DNA from 4 places in the Martinezella sp. CNPSo 3795 genome. Region 2 is predicted to be linked to each of the others. Evidence: predicted binding sites of a transcription regulator. Region 2 holds the regulator's gene; each other region holds the start of a gene.
What was found. Region 2 encodes PhoB, which activates phosphate uptake and scavenging genes when phosphate is short. Its sites were predicted from a motif close to TGTCATNNANCTGTCAT; they were not measured.

Region 1 (3,087 bases), on a different contig from region 2:
TATGAGAAGCCGGCCTAGTTCGTGGCCGGCTTTATTATATCCATGATCCGCTTCACCAGGATTTGTGGTCGATAATACGCCCAGGTCGGCGTCAACCCCATCCGCACGACAACGAGATTGGCCGACGGGACGATTGCGATCGTTTGGCCGTCGTGACCGGTCATCCAGAAGGTATCCGCAGGCAGGCCAAATTGCGCATTGGAGCCGCCGGGGCCTGCAAGCCAGGCCTGAACCTGCGAGTAAACGCCCTCGGAAGCCTTTGTCGGCGTGCGCATGGCGCCGACAAAGCCTTCCGGCAGCAGGCGATGCCCATTCCAGACCCCATCCTGCAGCAGAAAGAGACCAAAGCGCGCCCAGTCCCGGGCATTGGCATAGAGATAGGAGCTGCCGACGAAGGTGCCGCGCTCATCGGCCTCGAAAACGGCGCTGTACATGCCGAGCGGCCCGAAAAGCGCCTCGCGCGGATAGGAGATGGCAGCGCTCAGATTGGGCAGCCGGTTCATCCAGAGGCGCGAAAGCAGCGCTGCCGTACCGCTGGAATAGCTGAAACGCTCGCCGGGCGCAGCCAACTGATGCGCGTTGGCTGCGATACTGGTCACGTCCGGATCGAGATAGAGCATGCGTGTAACGTCCGATACGGTGCCATAGGATTCGTTGAAGGCAAGGCCGCTCTCCATGGCAAGAAGATCACTGAGCTTGATATCCTTGCGTGGGTCCACGCTCCATTGCGGCAGAAGATTCTGATCGTCGAAGGAGATGCGCCCGGCCAGCATGAGGCGGCCGATGATGGCGGCATTGACCGTCTTGGTCATCGACCAGCCTATCAGCGGCGTTGCCTTGCTGAAGCCATCGCCATAGGTCTCGGCGACGATGCGCCCGTCCTTGACGACAACGATCGCGCGCATGGCAGGCCCGGCAAGATCCGAATTCGATACGATGTTGGCAAGTTTCGTCCCCTCACCGTCCTGACCGAGGTTTACCGTATCCCCATCCGGCCACACAGCATCGCTCTTCGGCGCCTTGACCTTGTTGAGGAAGACAGCGCTGCGGGCCGCCTGCAGATCGCCGTCCGGCACCAGCGCACAGCCGAGCGCCCCGCGATAGAGCGCACGGTTCGGCGCAAACAGTCCAAGGAAACGGGCCGTGACCACGCCCTCGTCCCGGTCGACATAGACGCGAATGAGCTTCAATGCCGGATTGCCGGGAGCCTGCACATCCTCCTCCATCACCTTGTCGGGGTCCCGTTTGGCCACGAACGTATTGGAGCAGACGATCTTTGCCGCGTAGCCATCGCCAACCTTCAGCAATTCCGGCGGATAAAGAGAGAGCCAGACGGCCCCGCCGGCGACAATGATCAGCAGCAGAACAACCAGAGCCCCGATCACTCTCGATATCAAACGCATATTACATACCCTCCAGAAAGGTAGGCGGAGACAATCAGGAAACGCAGCAAGATGAAAGACCTATGATGGTCAGGGCTCCTTAAATATGTGCAAGGATGCTTTTCCGCCGGATCTGCCAACAGCCCGCGTCATCAGACTGTAGCATTGCCGGGTTAAACGCCCTGATCTTCACAAATCGGTGACAAGACTCAGATGACGGAATTCGCCCCGGATGCCGGTCTCCAAAAGAACCGGAAACTCAAGGACGCTCTGCTGCAGCACAAGGCATTGTCCAAAGCGGGTCTCTCCGAGCGCTTGTTCGGAATGCTATTTTCCGGCCTTGTCTATCCGCAGATCTGGGAGGATCCGGATATCGATATGGAGGCGATGGAGCTGCAGGCGCATCATCGCATCGTCACCATCGGTTCGGGCGGCTGCAACATGCTCGCCTACCTCTCGCAAAATCCCGCATCCATCGATGTCGTCGATCTCAATCGCCACCACATTGCCCTGAACAAGCTGAAGCTTGCAGCCTTCCGCCTGCTTCCCGGCCATGCGGACCTGGTGCGCTTCTTCGGAACGCCCGGCATCGCGGCCAATAGCCAAGCCTACGATCAGTTCATCGCGCCTCGCCTCGACGCGGCAACGGCGGACTACTGGAATGGTCGCGATCTCTATGGCCGCCGCCGCATCACGGTCTTCAACCGCAATATCTACAAGACCGGCCTTCTCGGCCGGTTCATTGGTGCCGCCCATATACTGGCACGCCTGCACGGCGTCCGCCTCGACAAGATGACGGAAGCCCGCACGATGCGCGAGCAGCGTCAGTTCTTTGAAGAGGAGATCGCTCCGATCTTTGACAAGCGAGCGGTCCGCTGGCTGCTCGGCCGCAAAAGCTCGCTCTTCGGCCTCGGCATCCCGCCGCAGCAATATGACGAACTTGCAAGCCTGGCCGGTGACGATTCCATTTCCGCCGTGCTGAAACACCGCCTGGAAAAGCTAGCCTGTCACTTCCCGATGCGTGACAACTACTTCGCCTGGCAGGCATTCTCGCGACGCTACGCTGCCCAGCACCAAGGCCCCCTGCCCACCTATCTCAAGCCGGAGCACTATGCGGCGATTCGCGCCAATGCCGATCGTGTGAGCGTCCATCACGCCAATTTCACCGAGCTTCTCGCTTCGAAGCCGGCAGCCTCGCGCGATCGCTATGTCCTGCTCGATGCGCAGGACTGGATGACCGATGAGCAGCTCAATGGCCTCTGGGCGGAGATTACCCGCACGGCACGCGAAGACGCCCGCGTCATCTTCCGCACGGCCGCCGAAAAGAGCATCATTGAGGGCCGCCTCTCTCCAGCGATCCGCGATCAGTGGGTCTATTTCGAAGAACGCTCACAGGAACTCAACACCCGTGACCGTTCGGCCATCTACGGCGGCTTCCATATCTACGGAAAAAAAGCGTGAGCCAGGCGGATACAGGCATAGAAACCAGCGCGAAAAACCACGCCAAGCTGATGGACGGCATGTACCGCTATCAGCGTCACATCTATGATCTGACCCGCAAATATTACCTGTTCGGCCGCGATCGGACCATCGAACAGCTGAATGTGCCCGTCGGTGGCTCCCTCCTGGAAGTGGGCTGCGGCACAGGCCGCAATATGCTGCTCGCCTATCGGCGCTTCCCGTCCGCTCACCTCTATGGCCTCGA
Region 2 (3,087 bases):
CTTCAATTCGGCGACGAGATGAGGATGGGCGTGACCGAGCGAGTTGACCGCGACGCCGGCTGCGAAATCGAGGTAGCGCTCGCCATTTTCGGTGACCAGCCAGACGCCCTCGCCTCGCTCGAACCGTAACGGAGCGCGCATATAGGTGTCATAAAGCGGCGTGGTCTCGGCCATGGCCATATCTCCTGATCACAACTTTAAGGACCGATCGCTTCGATTTGATGAAACGGGTCCGAAAAAATCAAAAATGCCGCCTTGCGGCGGCCCGGGCACTATTGATGTTTTGCATCGCGATGTCAACAAAACTGGCGTTTTAGCAGGTGCGAGATAGCGCTTGCGGGCAAAAGAGATAGGTTCGGCGGCGCCTATTGCAGAAATGCCACGCCTAGGCAGCAAGTTGGGGAAAACCTCGAAATCGATTCCTCAAGATTCTCGCGACTCTTGTCACGGAGTCAGCCTCACACTAGGTTAAAAAGCAATTGCTAGACTGCATGCGGCGGAACTAGTCACCACAATTTTAGAGCGTTTCGCGCCTCGTTCCCATGCGAGGCAATGGTGAGGGATTCTGCCATCGGAAACGCGACAGCGGAGACAGGGCATGAATTGGACAGACGAACGCGTCGAGAAGCTGAAAAAGCTATGGTCCGAAGGGTTGAGCGCCAGCCAGATCGCTGCGCAGCTCGGTGGCGTGAGCCGTAATGCCGTTATCGGCAAGGTGCACCGCCTGAACCTTCCTGGCCGAGCGAAGGCGGGCGGCACGGCAACCGCGACGCGCACGCCAAAGCGCAGTGCCGCGGCTCCCCGCGCAACGACCTACGGCTCGCGCGTCGCTACCCGCACCGTGGTCGCCCGCCAGCAGGGTGCAACCATGCTGAAGGAAGAGATCGAGATAGATTCCGTCAATGAAATTCAGTATCGCCCGGCATCGAACGTCGTCGTTCCGATCTCCCGCCGCCTCGGCCTGACGGAGCTGACGGAACGCACCTGCAAATGGCCGGTCGGGGACCCGCTGAAGGACGACTTCCACTTCTGCGGCAATGACAGCCCGGATTCGTCCCCCTACTGCACCTATCATCAGCGCATGGCCTACCAGCCGGTGCATGACCGCCGTCGCAACAACGGCTGAAAGTTACCGCAAGACAAAGAGAAACGGGCCCCTCGAGGCCCGTTTTTCTATTTCCGCCGCTATTTAGTAACACCCGAGCGGCGAGCCGCTCAGGCTTCCATGGAATAGCCCGCGCCGCGAACGGTGCGGATGACATCCTGCATATTGGAGAAATTGAGCGCCTTGCGCAGACGGCCGACATGGACGTCGACCGTGCGTTCATCGACGTAGATATCGTGCCCCCATACGCCATCGAGCAGCTGCGAACGCGAGAAGACGCGGCCTGGCGAGGACATCAGGAACTCCAGCAGGCGGAATTCTGTCGGCCCCAGCCGGACTTCGCGGCTCTTGCGGTGGACGCGATGGGTTTCGCGGTCCAGCTCGATATCGCCGCAACGCAGCACCGTGGAGAGAACCTCCGGGCGGGCGCGCCGCAGCATCGCCTTGACGCGGGCCATCAGCTCCGGCGTCGAGAACGGCTTGACGACGTAATCGTCCGCGCCGGTCGAAAGTCCGCGCACGCGCTCGCTTTCCTCGCCGCGAGCCGTCAGCATGATGATCGGCAAGCGCTCCGTCTCCGGCCGCATACGCAGCCGGCGGCAGAGCTCGATGCCGGACACGCCGGGGAGCATCCAGTCGAGGATCAGGAGATCGGGGATGCGCTCCTGGAGACGCAGCTCGGCCTCATCACCTCTGAGGATCGTGTCGACCTCGAAGCCTTCGGCCTCAAGATTGTAGCGCAGCAGAACGCTAAGCGCTTCCTCGTCTTCTACAACAGCAACTCTCGGAACCATGCGCCTATGGTCTCCTTTCTTCGCTTCCAGATTATTCCGTCACTGCGCCGACGGTGTTGGCGGTATCGTCCTTCGGGCGCTCGCCTTCCGGCTGAGCACCGGTCGCCATGTAATAGATCGTCTCGGCGATGTTGGTGGCATGGTCGCCGATGCGCTCGATGTTCTTGGCGCAGAAGAGAAGATGCGTGCAGGTGGTGATGTTGCGCGGATCTTCCATCATGTAGGTCAGCATCTCGCGGAAGAGCGAGGTGTACATGGCGTCGATTTCCTCGTCGCGTTCGCGGATCGACACGGCTTTGTCCGGCGAGCGGGTGGCGTAGACATCAAGAACTTCCTTGAGCTGGCTCAGTGCCAGTTCGGAGAGGTGTTCGATGCCACGAGCGAGACGACGCGGCACGCCCGTGCCCTGAACGGCGATGACGCGCTTTGCGGTATTCTTGCCGAGATCACCGACGCGCTCCAGATCGGAGGCGATGCGGATCGAGCCCATGATTTCGCGCAGGTCCGCTGCCATCGGCTGACGACGAGCGATGGTGACGATCGCCTTGTCACCAACTTCGCGCTCGGCATGGTCGAGAACGACGTCGTCGGAGATGACCTTCTGGGCCAGGGCCGCGTCGCTGTTGACGAGAGCGCGTACGCTGTCGCTAACCATCTGCTCGGCCAGGCCGCCCATTTCGGCAATGCGGCGCGTCAGAAACTTCAGGTCTTCGTCATAGGCAGAGAGAATGTGAGTGGAGACCATTTTTCTATCCTCAAGTGAACTGTGTGAAAGGAGCCGCGCGCCTGCCATCATCAACCAAAACGGCCCATGATGTAATCCTGCGTGCGGAAATCGTCGGGATTGGTGAACATCTTATCGGTGTCGTTCTCCTCGACCAGGTGGCCGAGATGGAACATTGCGGTACGCTGCGAGACACGAGCGGCCTGCTGCATGGAATGCGTCACGATGACGATGGTGAAATTCTCCCGAAGCTCGTGGATGAGATCCTCGACCTTGGCGGTTGCGATCGGATCGAGCGCAGAGCACGGCTCGTCCATCAGGATCACCTCCGGGCTGACCGCAACGGCGCGCGCGATGCAGAGGCGCTGCTGCTGGCCGCCCGACAGGCTCGTGCCGGCGTCATGGAGCCGATCCTTCACCTCACCCCAGAGACCGGCCTTCTGCAGACTGGTTTCGACGATATG
Region 3 (3,087 bases), 110 kb from region 2:
AAGGGAGAACCATCGAAGGAGCGGCAGGCTCTCTCGCTCGTTTTCGATCGCATGCATCGCCATAGCGAGGCCATAGAATTGCGGCCCGGCCCGCTACGCGTCCAGATGGAGAACCACACGGACCTTCGCGTGCTGCCATCGATCTGCGTGGCCAACGACGCTCTTCACACGCTGCTTGGACAACGCCGGCCATTTCTGACCGCCAAGCGCCTGCTTTCCAACCAGACCTTCCGTGACATCTATCGGACGGACACGATTGACATCGATCAGCGGCTGAAGATCACCAGCCTGACCTTTCTGTTCACCGACCTGCGCGGTTCGACGGAATTATACGAAAGGGTTGGCGATCTTGCGGCCTTCGATCTGGTCAAAACGCATTTCGGCATCCTGCATGAGATCGTGGCGGCAGAGGCGGGCGCGGTCGTCAAGACGATCGGCGATGCGGTCATGGCAACCTTCCCGACCCCGGACCGGGCGCTCACTGCGGCGATGCGGATGCGAGAGGCCATGCTCAACCTCAACGAAGAGCGCGGCAACGACGACCTTCTCCTGAAAATCGGCATCCATGAGGGGCCGTGCATCGCCGTGAGCCTGAACGAACGACAGGATTATTTCGGGCAGACGGTCAATATCGCATCCCGCGTCCAGCACCTCGCCACGTCACGCGAGATCTTCGCCACCAGCTCGGTGCTCGATCATCCTCGCGCTGCCGAACTGATGACAAGGCGCGGCCTCACGCCGCAATCGCATCATGTCGCGCTGCGCGGCATCACGGATGCGATCGATATTTTCGCGATCCCTTGATAGTCCTCAGCTGGCGAAGCGACCGGCATCCGCGCCGTAATAATTCACGTAGCGGTTGGAAATGCTGGCGATCGGCAGGACGATCAGAACGTCCGTCGTGTTGAAGGCCTGATCGACCACGGCGGTCGAGCCGACCATGGCGCCGAGACGCAGATAGCCCTTGATCAAGGGCGGCAGCGACATCAGCGCCTTCTTCGGATTGACGGCCTCGACCGGCATCAGATCCATGTTGCGTGCCAGCGATGGCAGCGCACCGACGGCCCATTCGTCCTTGGCGAGAACATTGTGATAGAGGAAGGAAAGCGCCAGCGCATGCTGCTCCGGCAGAATGCCCGGGAAGGATGCGCAACCGAACATGGCGCCCATGCCATGCTTCAGCGCATAGGCCCAATTGCCCTGCCAGAGCAGTTCCACCGTACGCTTGTTGCGGTAATCCGGCAGCACGCAGGAACGGCCGAGCTCCATGAAGCGCTTATCGGGATGACGGGCGAGCAGCGCATCGATGTCAAATTCCGATGAGGAATAGAAGCCGCCATTGGCCATGGCCACTTCCTGGCGCAGCAGGCGATAGGTGCCGACGATCTGGTCTTCCGGATCGCCCTCAAGCGAGCGGTCCAGCACCAGAAGATGGTCGCAAATGTCGTCCCAGCTGTCGACATCACGCTGACGACGCATGGCGTCAGCCGGCAGTTGCGCGTTCATCTCTTCGACGAAAACGCGGTAGCGGACGGCCTGAGCGGCATCGATTTCGCGCGCCGTGCGGGCAAGGCGCGTTTCGAGATTTCCGATGCGTCCAAGCACATCGCTGGCAACTGGCTCAACCGTTGCCTTTGAAGACTGAACCATTTCGCCCTGAGCTTCGCGATTCAAAATTTCGATGGACATGGCGATTCTCCCCCTGCGGGCCGATATAGCGCCATAAACCAAATTCGTGCGACAGGAAAGTGACACGCAGCTTGGCTAAAAGCAAGAACCGTGCCCGTTGCAATTTTTCGAATGGACGCGCCATCCCCAACTTAGCGAGGACGATTGCCATAAGTTGAGCCATGTCAACCGCCGCTATCAAGCATTGATGAGCCGGCTTTGCAATTTTCATCCGCAGATAGCCGATGATTTCTAGGCGCGTTCGAAGACCGATCTCGACAGGCCGCGTAGCGCGGCCGTCAGCTTTTCGGGATCGACCGGCTTGACGATGACGGCATCGGCTCCGGCCAACAGTGCCTGACGACGTATCGAATCGCGGCTGTCCGCGGTCAGCACTATGATCGGAAGCGGCGGCAGGCCATGCCTGCGCTCATGAGCGCGCAATTGCGCAAGCACAGCCGCACCCGTACCGCCCGGCATGTTGAAATCCGTCACCAGCACCTCCGGCCGCGCTTCGCCGTCTTCGGTGCGGGCTCGAAGACCATCGAAATCCTCGACGAGGCGAACCCTGTGGCCAGCCTTGGAGAGCATGGCCCGGACCAGCATCGCATTGACCGGGTCATCCTCACCCAGCAGAATATCGAGCGCGCGGTCTTCCGACTCTGGTGTCGTTATGCCGATCTCGGAGACTGCCTCGATCAAGGCTTCGCGCTTTTCCATACCGCGCATGCGGCCTCTCAGCACATCGATCAGCGACTGTTCGCGCAGCGGCCGGATGAGCCAGGCGTCGAAAAGGTCGAGCGGATGGGTGTTGCGCTCCTCGGGATTGACCAGGAAGATCTTGCGCAGCCTTGGCACCGCAAGCGCATTTCCCTCGCTGAAGTACCAGGGCGCCATGCGATGGTCGACGATGAGATCCGTCCAGACCCCGCCCTCGCCCATCGGAAACGAAGGCAGCAGGTCATCCATGTCGCCCGGGCCGATCAGCCGGCAATGGCCGCCAAGGGTCTGGATGGTTCGCATGATGGCCGTGCTTGCCGCCCCTTGGGGAGCCAGCAGCAGGATACGAGATCCCCTAAGCATGGTATTGCGCCGATCGTATCCGTCTTCGCCGGCAATCAGGCCGACCGGGAAGGAGATGACGAATTCGCTGCCCTCGCCGCGCTCGCTGGCAACGCTGAGCCCGCCGCCGAATTCGCGCAGGATGCGGGCGGAGATTGCAAGGCCAAGGCCGGTGCCGGCGCTTCTTTCCACCGTGGTGCCGGCCTGCTCGAATTCGCCGAAGACGCGGGCCTGTTCTTCTTCGGTCATGCCGGGACCGCTATCGCGCACCGATATCGTCAAATCCGGGCCGTTGAGGTCGACACTGACAAGCACACCGCCGGTCTGGGTGAACTTCACCGCATTGCCGATGACGTT
Region 4 (3,087 bases), on a different contig from region 2:
GGATCAGGCCGATCCAGAAGAGCGGCTTGAAGATCCAACCGAGCACCAGCGACGCGACGAAGAAGCCTGCAACGAAGGGATAGCCCTCCTTGTGTATGGGAACGATGACGTTGCGTACGCTGTTCATCAAGCTCATCTATGGCCTACTCCGTTAGGGCATGCTCACCAGGAACCGGGCTCCGGTTCTTCGGCAAGATCACGCCAGTCAAAAGAATGAGAACAAGATAAGCGGTCTTGCTCTGAATACCAGTCGAGCGTGACTACAGGCAAACTCTGTCATGGGCAATGCTTTCGCGCGCTCGTCCTCAACGCAATCCGCGTCGAGCAAGATGCCAACGTTCCCCTGACTTGAAAAGTGCAGCCTGTGGAAACCCGTGCGGGACGCAATGAAAAGGCCGCCGATGGCGGCGGCCTCCTGTGTCCCGCGTCGGCCGATCGGAAATCAGAGGCCGAGAGCAGCGCGCAGTTCAGCCTTGGCGCCCTCATACTCGGTCTTGTAGTCCTCATGCGTCATGATGGTTTCGGCGATGACGGTGCCTGCAATGCGGCCAGCTTCGATATCGGAAGCATAGTGGATGCCGCCGACGATACGGTTGTGGCCGTATTCCCAGGCGCGAGCCATGATGGCGGCGCGCTTTTCCGGCACCATGTTGGCAAGCACAATGCCCATCAGCGTGCCGACCGTGGTGTGGCCGGACGGATAGGAGCCGGACTTGGAGAGCGGCACGATCGGCTTGACGAGGTCGCTGTAGAGATGCGGACGCGGACGCTTCCAGACATCCTTGGCGGGATCGACGACGGCGCCTTCGGTCTCGACGACGCGATCGAAGAAGGCCGAAAACTTCGGCAGGTTTTCCTTGGTGAATTTCGGATTGTCGATGACGTCGGAGAAGCGCCAGACGTTCTCTTCGGCATCGGCCACGGCGCGAGCCGCCATTTCCGGCGTGCGGGTCACCTGGATCGTCAGGATTTCGCCGAGCTCAGCCTTCATCTGTGCGGAATCATTGGCGGGCGGAGGCGGCAGCAGATCGAGGAGGTTGATCTCCTTGGCATCGGTGAAAGGCTTGGCATCTTCGGCGAAAACCGGCGAGGCGAGGCCGACGATGAGCAACAGGCTGAAAGCTTTGGCAAAACTACGCATTTGAGGGGCTCCGTTGAAAAGACCCTCGTACCTAGCAAGCTGTCATCTCAGTCTCGTGACAACAATCGGTGCATAACCGCTGCGCACCCGATGCTGTCATGGGCGGCGGAATTCCATGCTTCTACGGGTTTTCTCAGCTTGCCGGCGCCAGTCGGTCGACAACGCCGAGATCGTCGTTTTCGCGTACCTGTTTCAGATGCTCCTCCGCCTGCGTTGCCTCGCGCTGGCGGCTCCACATGGACGCATAAAGCCCGTTCCGCGCCAGAAGCTCGGCATGCGTGCCGCGCTCGGCGATCACGCCGCTTTTCAGCACGATGATCTCATCTGCTCCGATGACGGTCGACAGGCGGTGAGCGATGACAAGCGTCGTACGGTTCTTGGAGACGACATCGAGGGCAGCCTGTATTTCGCGCTCGGTCGTCGTGTCGAGTGCCGAGGTCGCCTCGTCGAGGATCAGGACCGGCGGCGCCTTGAGAATGGTGCGCGCGATCGCGACGCGCTGCTTCTCGCCGCCAGACAATTTGAGGCCACGCTCGCCGACCTTGGTCTCGAAGCCTTCCGGCAGATTGCGGATGAACTCGCCGATCTGCGCGATCTCCGCGGCCGCGGTAACTTCCCCTTCGCTGGCGCTCGGACGGCCATAGCGGATGTTGTAGGCGATGGTATCGTTGAAGAGCACGGTATCCTGCGGCACCATGCCGATGACCTTGCGCAGGCTCTTCTGCGTGACGGTTCGCAGATCCTGGCCGTCGATGGTGATCGTGCCGTCCTGCACATCGTAGAAACGATAGAGCAGGCGCGACAGCGTCGATTTACCGGCGCCTGAAGGCCCGACCACGGCGACCGTCTTGCCAGCCGGCACCTCAAAGGAAATGCCCTTCAGGATCGGCCGCGCGGGATCATAGGCGAAATGCACGTCCTTGAATGCGATTGCGCCATTACCGATGACGAGCTCCTTGGCGTCAGGCGCATCGACCACCTCGGGCTTGACCTCGAGCAGGTCGAACATCTCCTCGATATCGGTCAGGCCCTGGCGTATTTCGCGATAGACGAAGCCGATGAAGTTGAGCGGTACGGAGAGCTGCAGCAGCATCGCGTTGATGAAGACGAAGTCGCCGACCGTGTGATGGCCGTTCAGGACGGACCAGCCCGACATGACCATCATCACTGTCGTGCCAAGGCCAAAGATTAAGCCTTGGCCGAAGTTAAGCCAACCAAGCGACGTCCAGACGCTGGTGGCTGCCTTTTCATATCGCTCCATCGATTGATCGAAGCGTTTGGCTTCCATCTCCTCGTTGCCGAAATATTTGACCGTCTCGAAGTTCAGCAGCGAATCGATCGCCTTGGTGTTGGCATCGGTATCGCTGTTGTTCATCGTCCGGCGGATGGAGATGCGCCAGTCACTCGCCTTGACGGTGAACCAGATGTAGAGCCAGACCGTGACGGCCGTGACGGCGAGATAGGAAAAGCCATAGCCGCGCCAGAAGATGATGGCGGTCAGCAGGAATTCGATGAAGGTCGGAAACGTGTTGAGGATCGTGAAGCGGACGATCGTCTCGATGCCCTTGGTGCCGCGCTCGATGATGCGCGAGAGGCCTCCGGTCTTGCGCTCCAGATGGAAACGCAGCGAGAGCTCGTGCATGTGCACGAAGGTTCTGTAGGCGAGCTGGCGCACCGCATATTGGCCGACGCTCGCAAACAGGGCATCGCGCAGCTGGTTGAGGCCGAGCTGGATCAGACGCGTCGCGTTCGTGGCGATGATCAAAGCGATGGCGCCGACCAGGAAAGCAGGCAGAATGCCTTGCATGTCGAGCTTGCCGTTCAGCGCATCGACGGACCATTTGAAGAAGTAGGGGACCAGCAGCAGGAAAAATTTCGAGACCAGCAGGAAGACGGTTGCCCAGACCACCCGCATTTTCAGATCCATACGCCCGCTCGGCCACATA

Region 1: AC13QY_RS13640 (BtaA family protein) is a predicted target of PhoB. The motif match lies at 1,530-1,546, and genes of this name have one in related genera.
Region 3: olsB (l-ornithine N(alpha)-acyltransferase) is a predicted target of PhoB. The motif match lies at 1,738-1,754, and genes of this name have one in related genera.
Region 4: AC13QY_RS18530 (acid phosphatase) is a predicted target of PhoB. The motif match lies at 1,182-1,198, and genes of this name have one in related genera.

The regions. Positions count from the first base shown of each region.
Region 1 is NZ_JBXSOQ010000004.1:54,090-57,176, reverse strand. Features, by position in the region: gene AC13QY_RS13645 (serine hydrolase domain-containing protein) at 15-1,403, opposite strand; gene AC13QY_RS13640 (BtaA family protein) at 1,596-2,843, shown strand; gene AC13QY_RS13635 (class I SAM-dependent methyltransferase) at 2,894-3,087, shown strand, end outside.
Region 2 is NZ_JBXSOQ010000005.1:119,600-122,686, forward strand. Features, by position in the region: gene AC13QY_RS16195 (aspartate aminotransferase family protein) at 1-174, opposite strand, end outside; gene AC13QY_RS16200 (GcrA family cell cycle regulator) at 599-1,126, shown strand; gene phoB (phosphate regulon transcriptional regulator PhoB) at 1,216-1,899, opposite strand; gene phoU (phosphate signaling complex protein PhoU) at 1,931-2,644, opposite strand; gene pstB (phosphate ABC transporter ATP-binding protein PstB) at 2,695-3,087, opposite strand, start outside.
Region 3 is NZ_JBXSOQ010000005.1:227,018-230,104, forward strand. Features, by position in the region: gene AC13QY_RS16750 (adenylate/guanylate cyclase domain-containing protein) at 1-804, shown strand, start outside; gene olsB (l-ornithine N(alpha)-acyltransferase) at 811-1,689, opposite strand; gene AC13QY_RS16760 (PAS domain-containing hybrid sensor histidine kinase/response regulator) at 1,921-3,087, opposite strand, start outside.
Region 4 is NZ_JBXSOQ010000006.1:122,183-125,269, reverse strand. Features, by position in the region: gene AC13QY_RS18535 (phosphatidylserine decarboxylase) at 1-136, opposite strand, end outside; gene AC13QY_RS18530 (acid phosphatase) at 443-1,141, opposite strand; gene AC13QY_RS18525 (ABCB family ABC transporter ATP-binding protein/permease) at 1,275-3,087, opposite strand, start outside.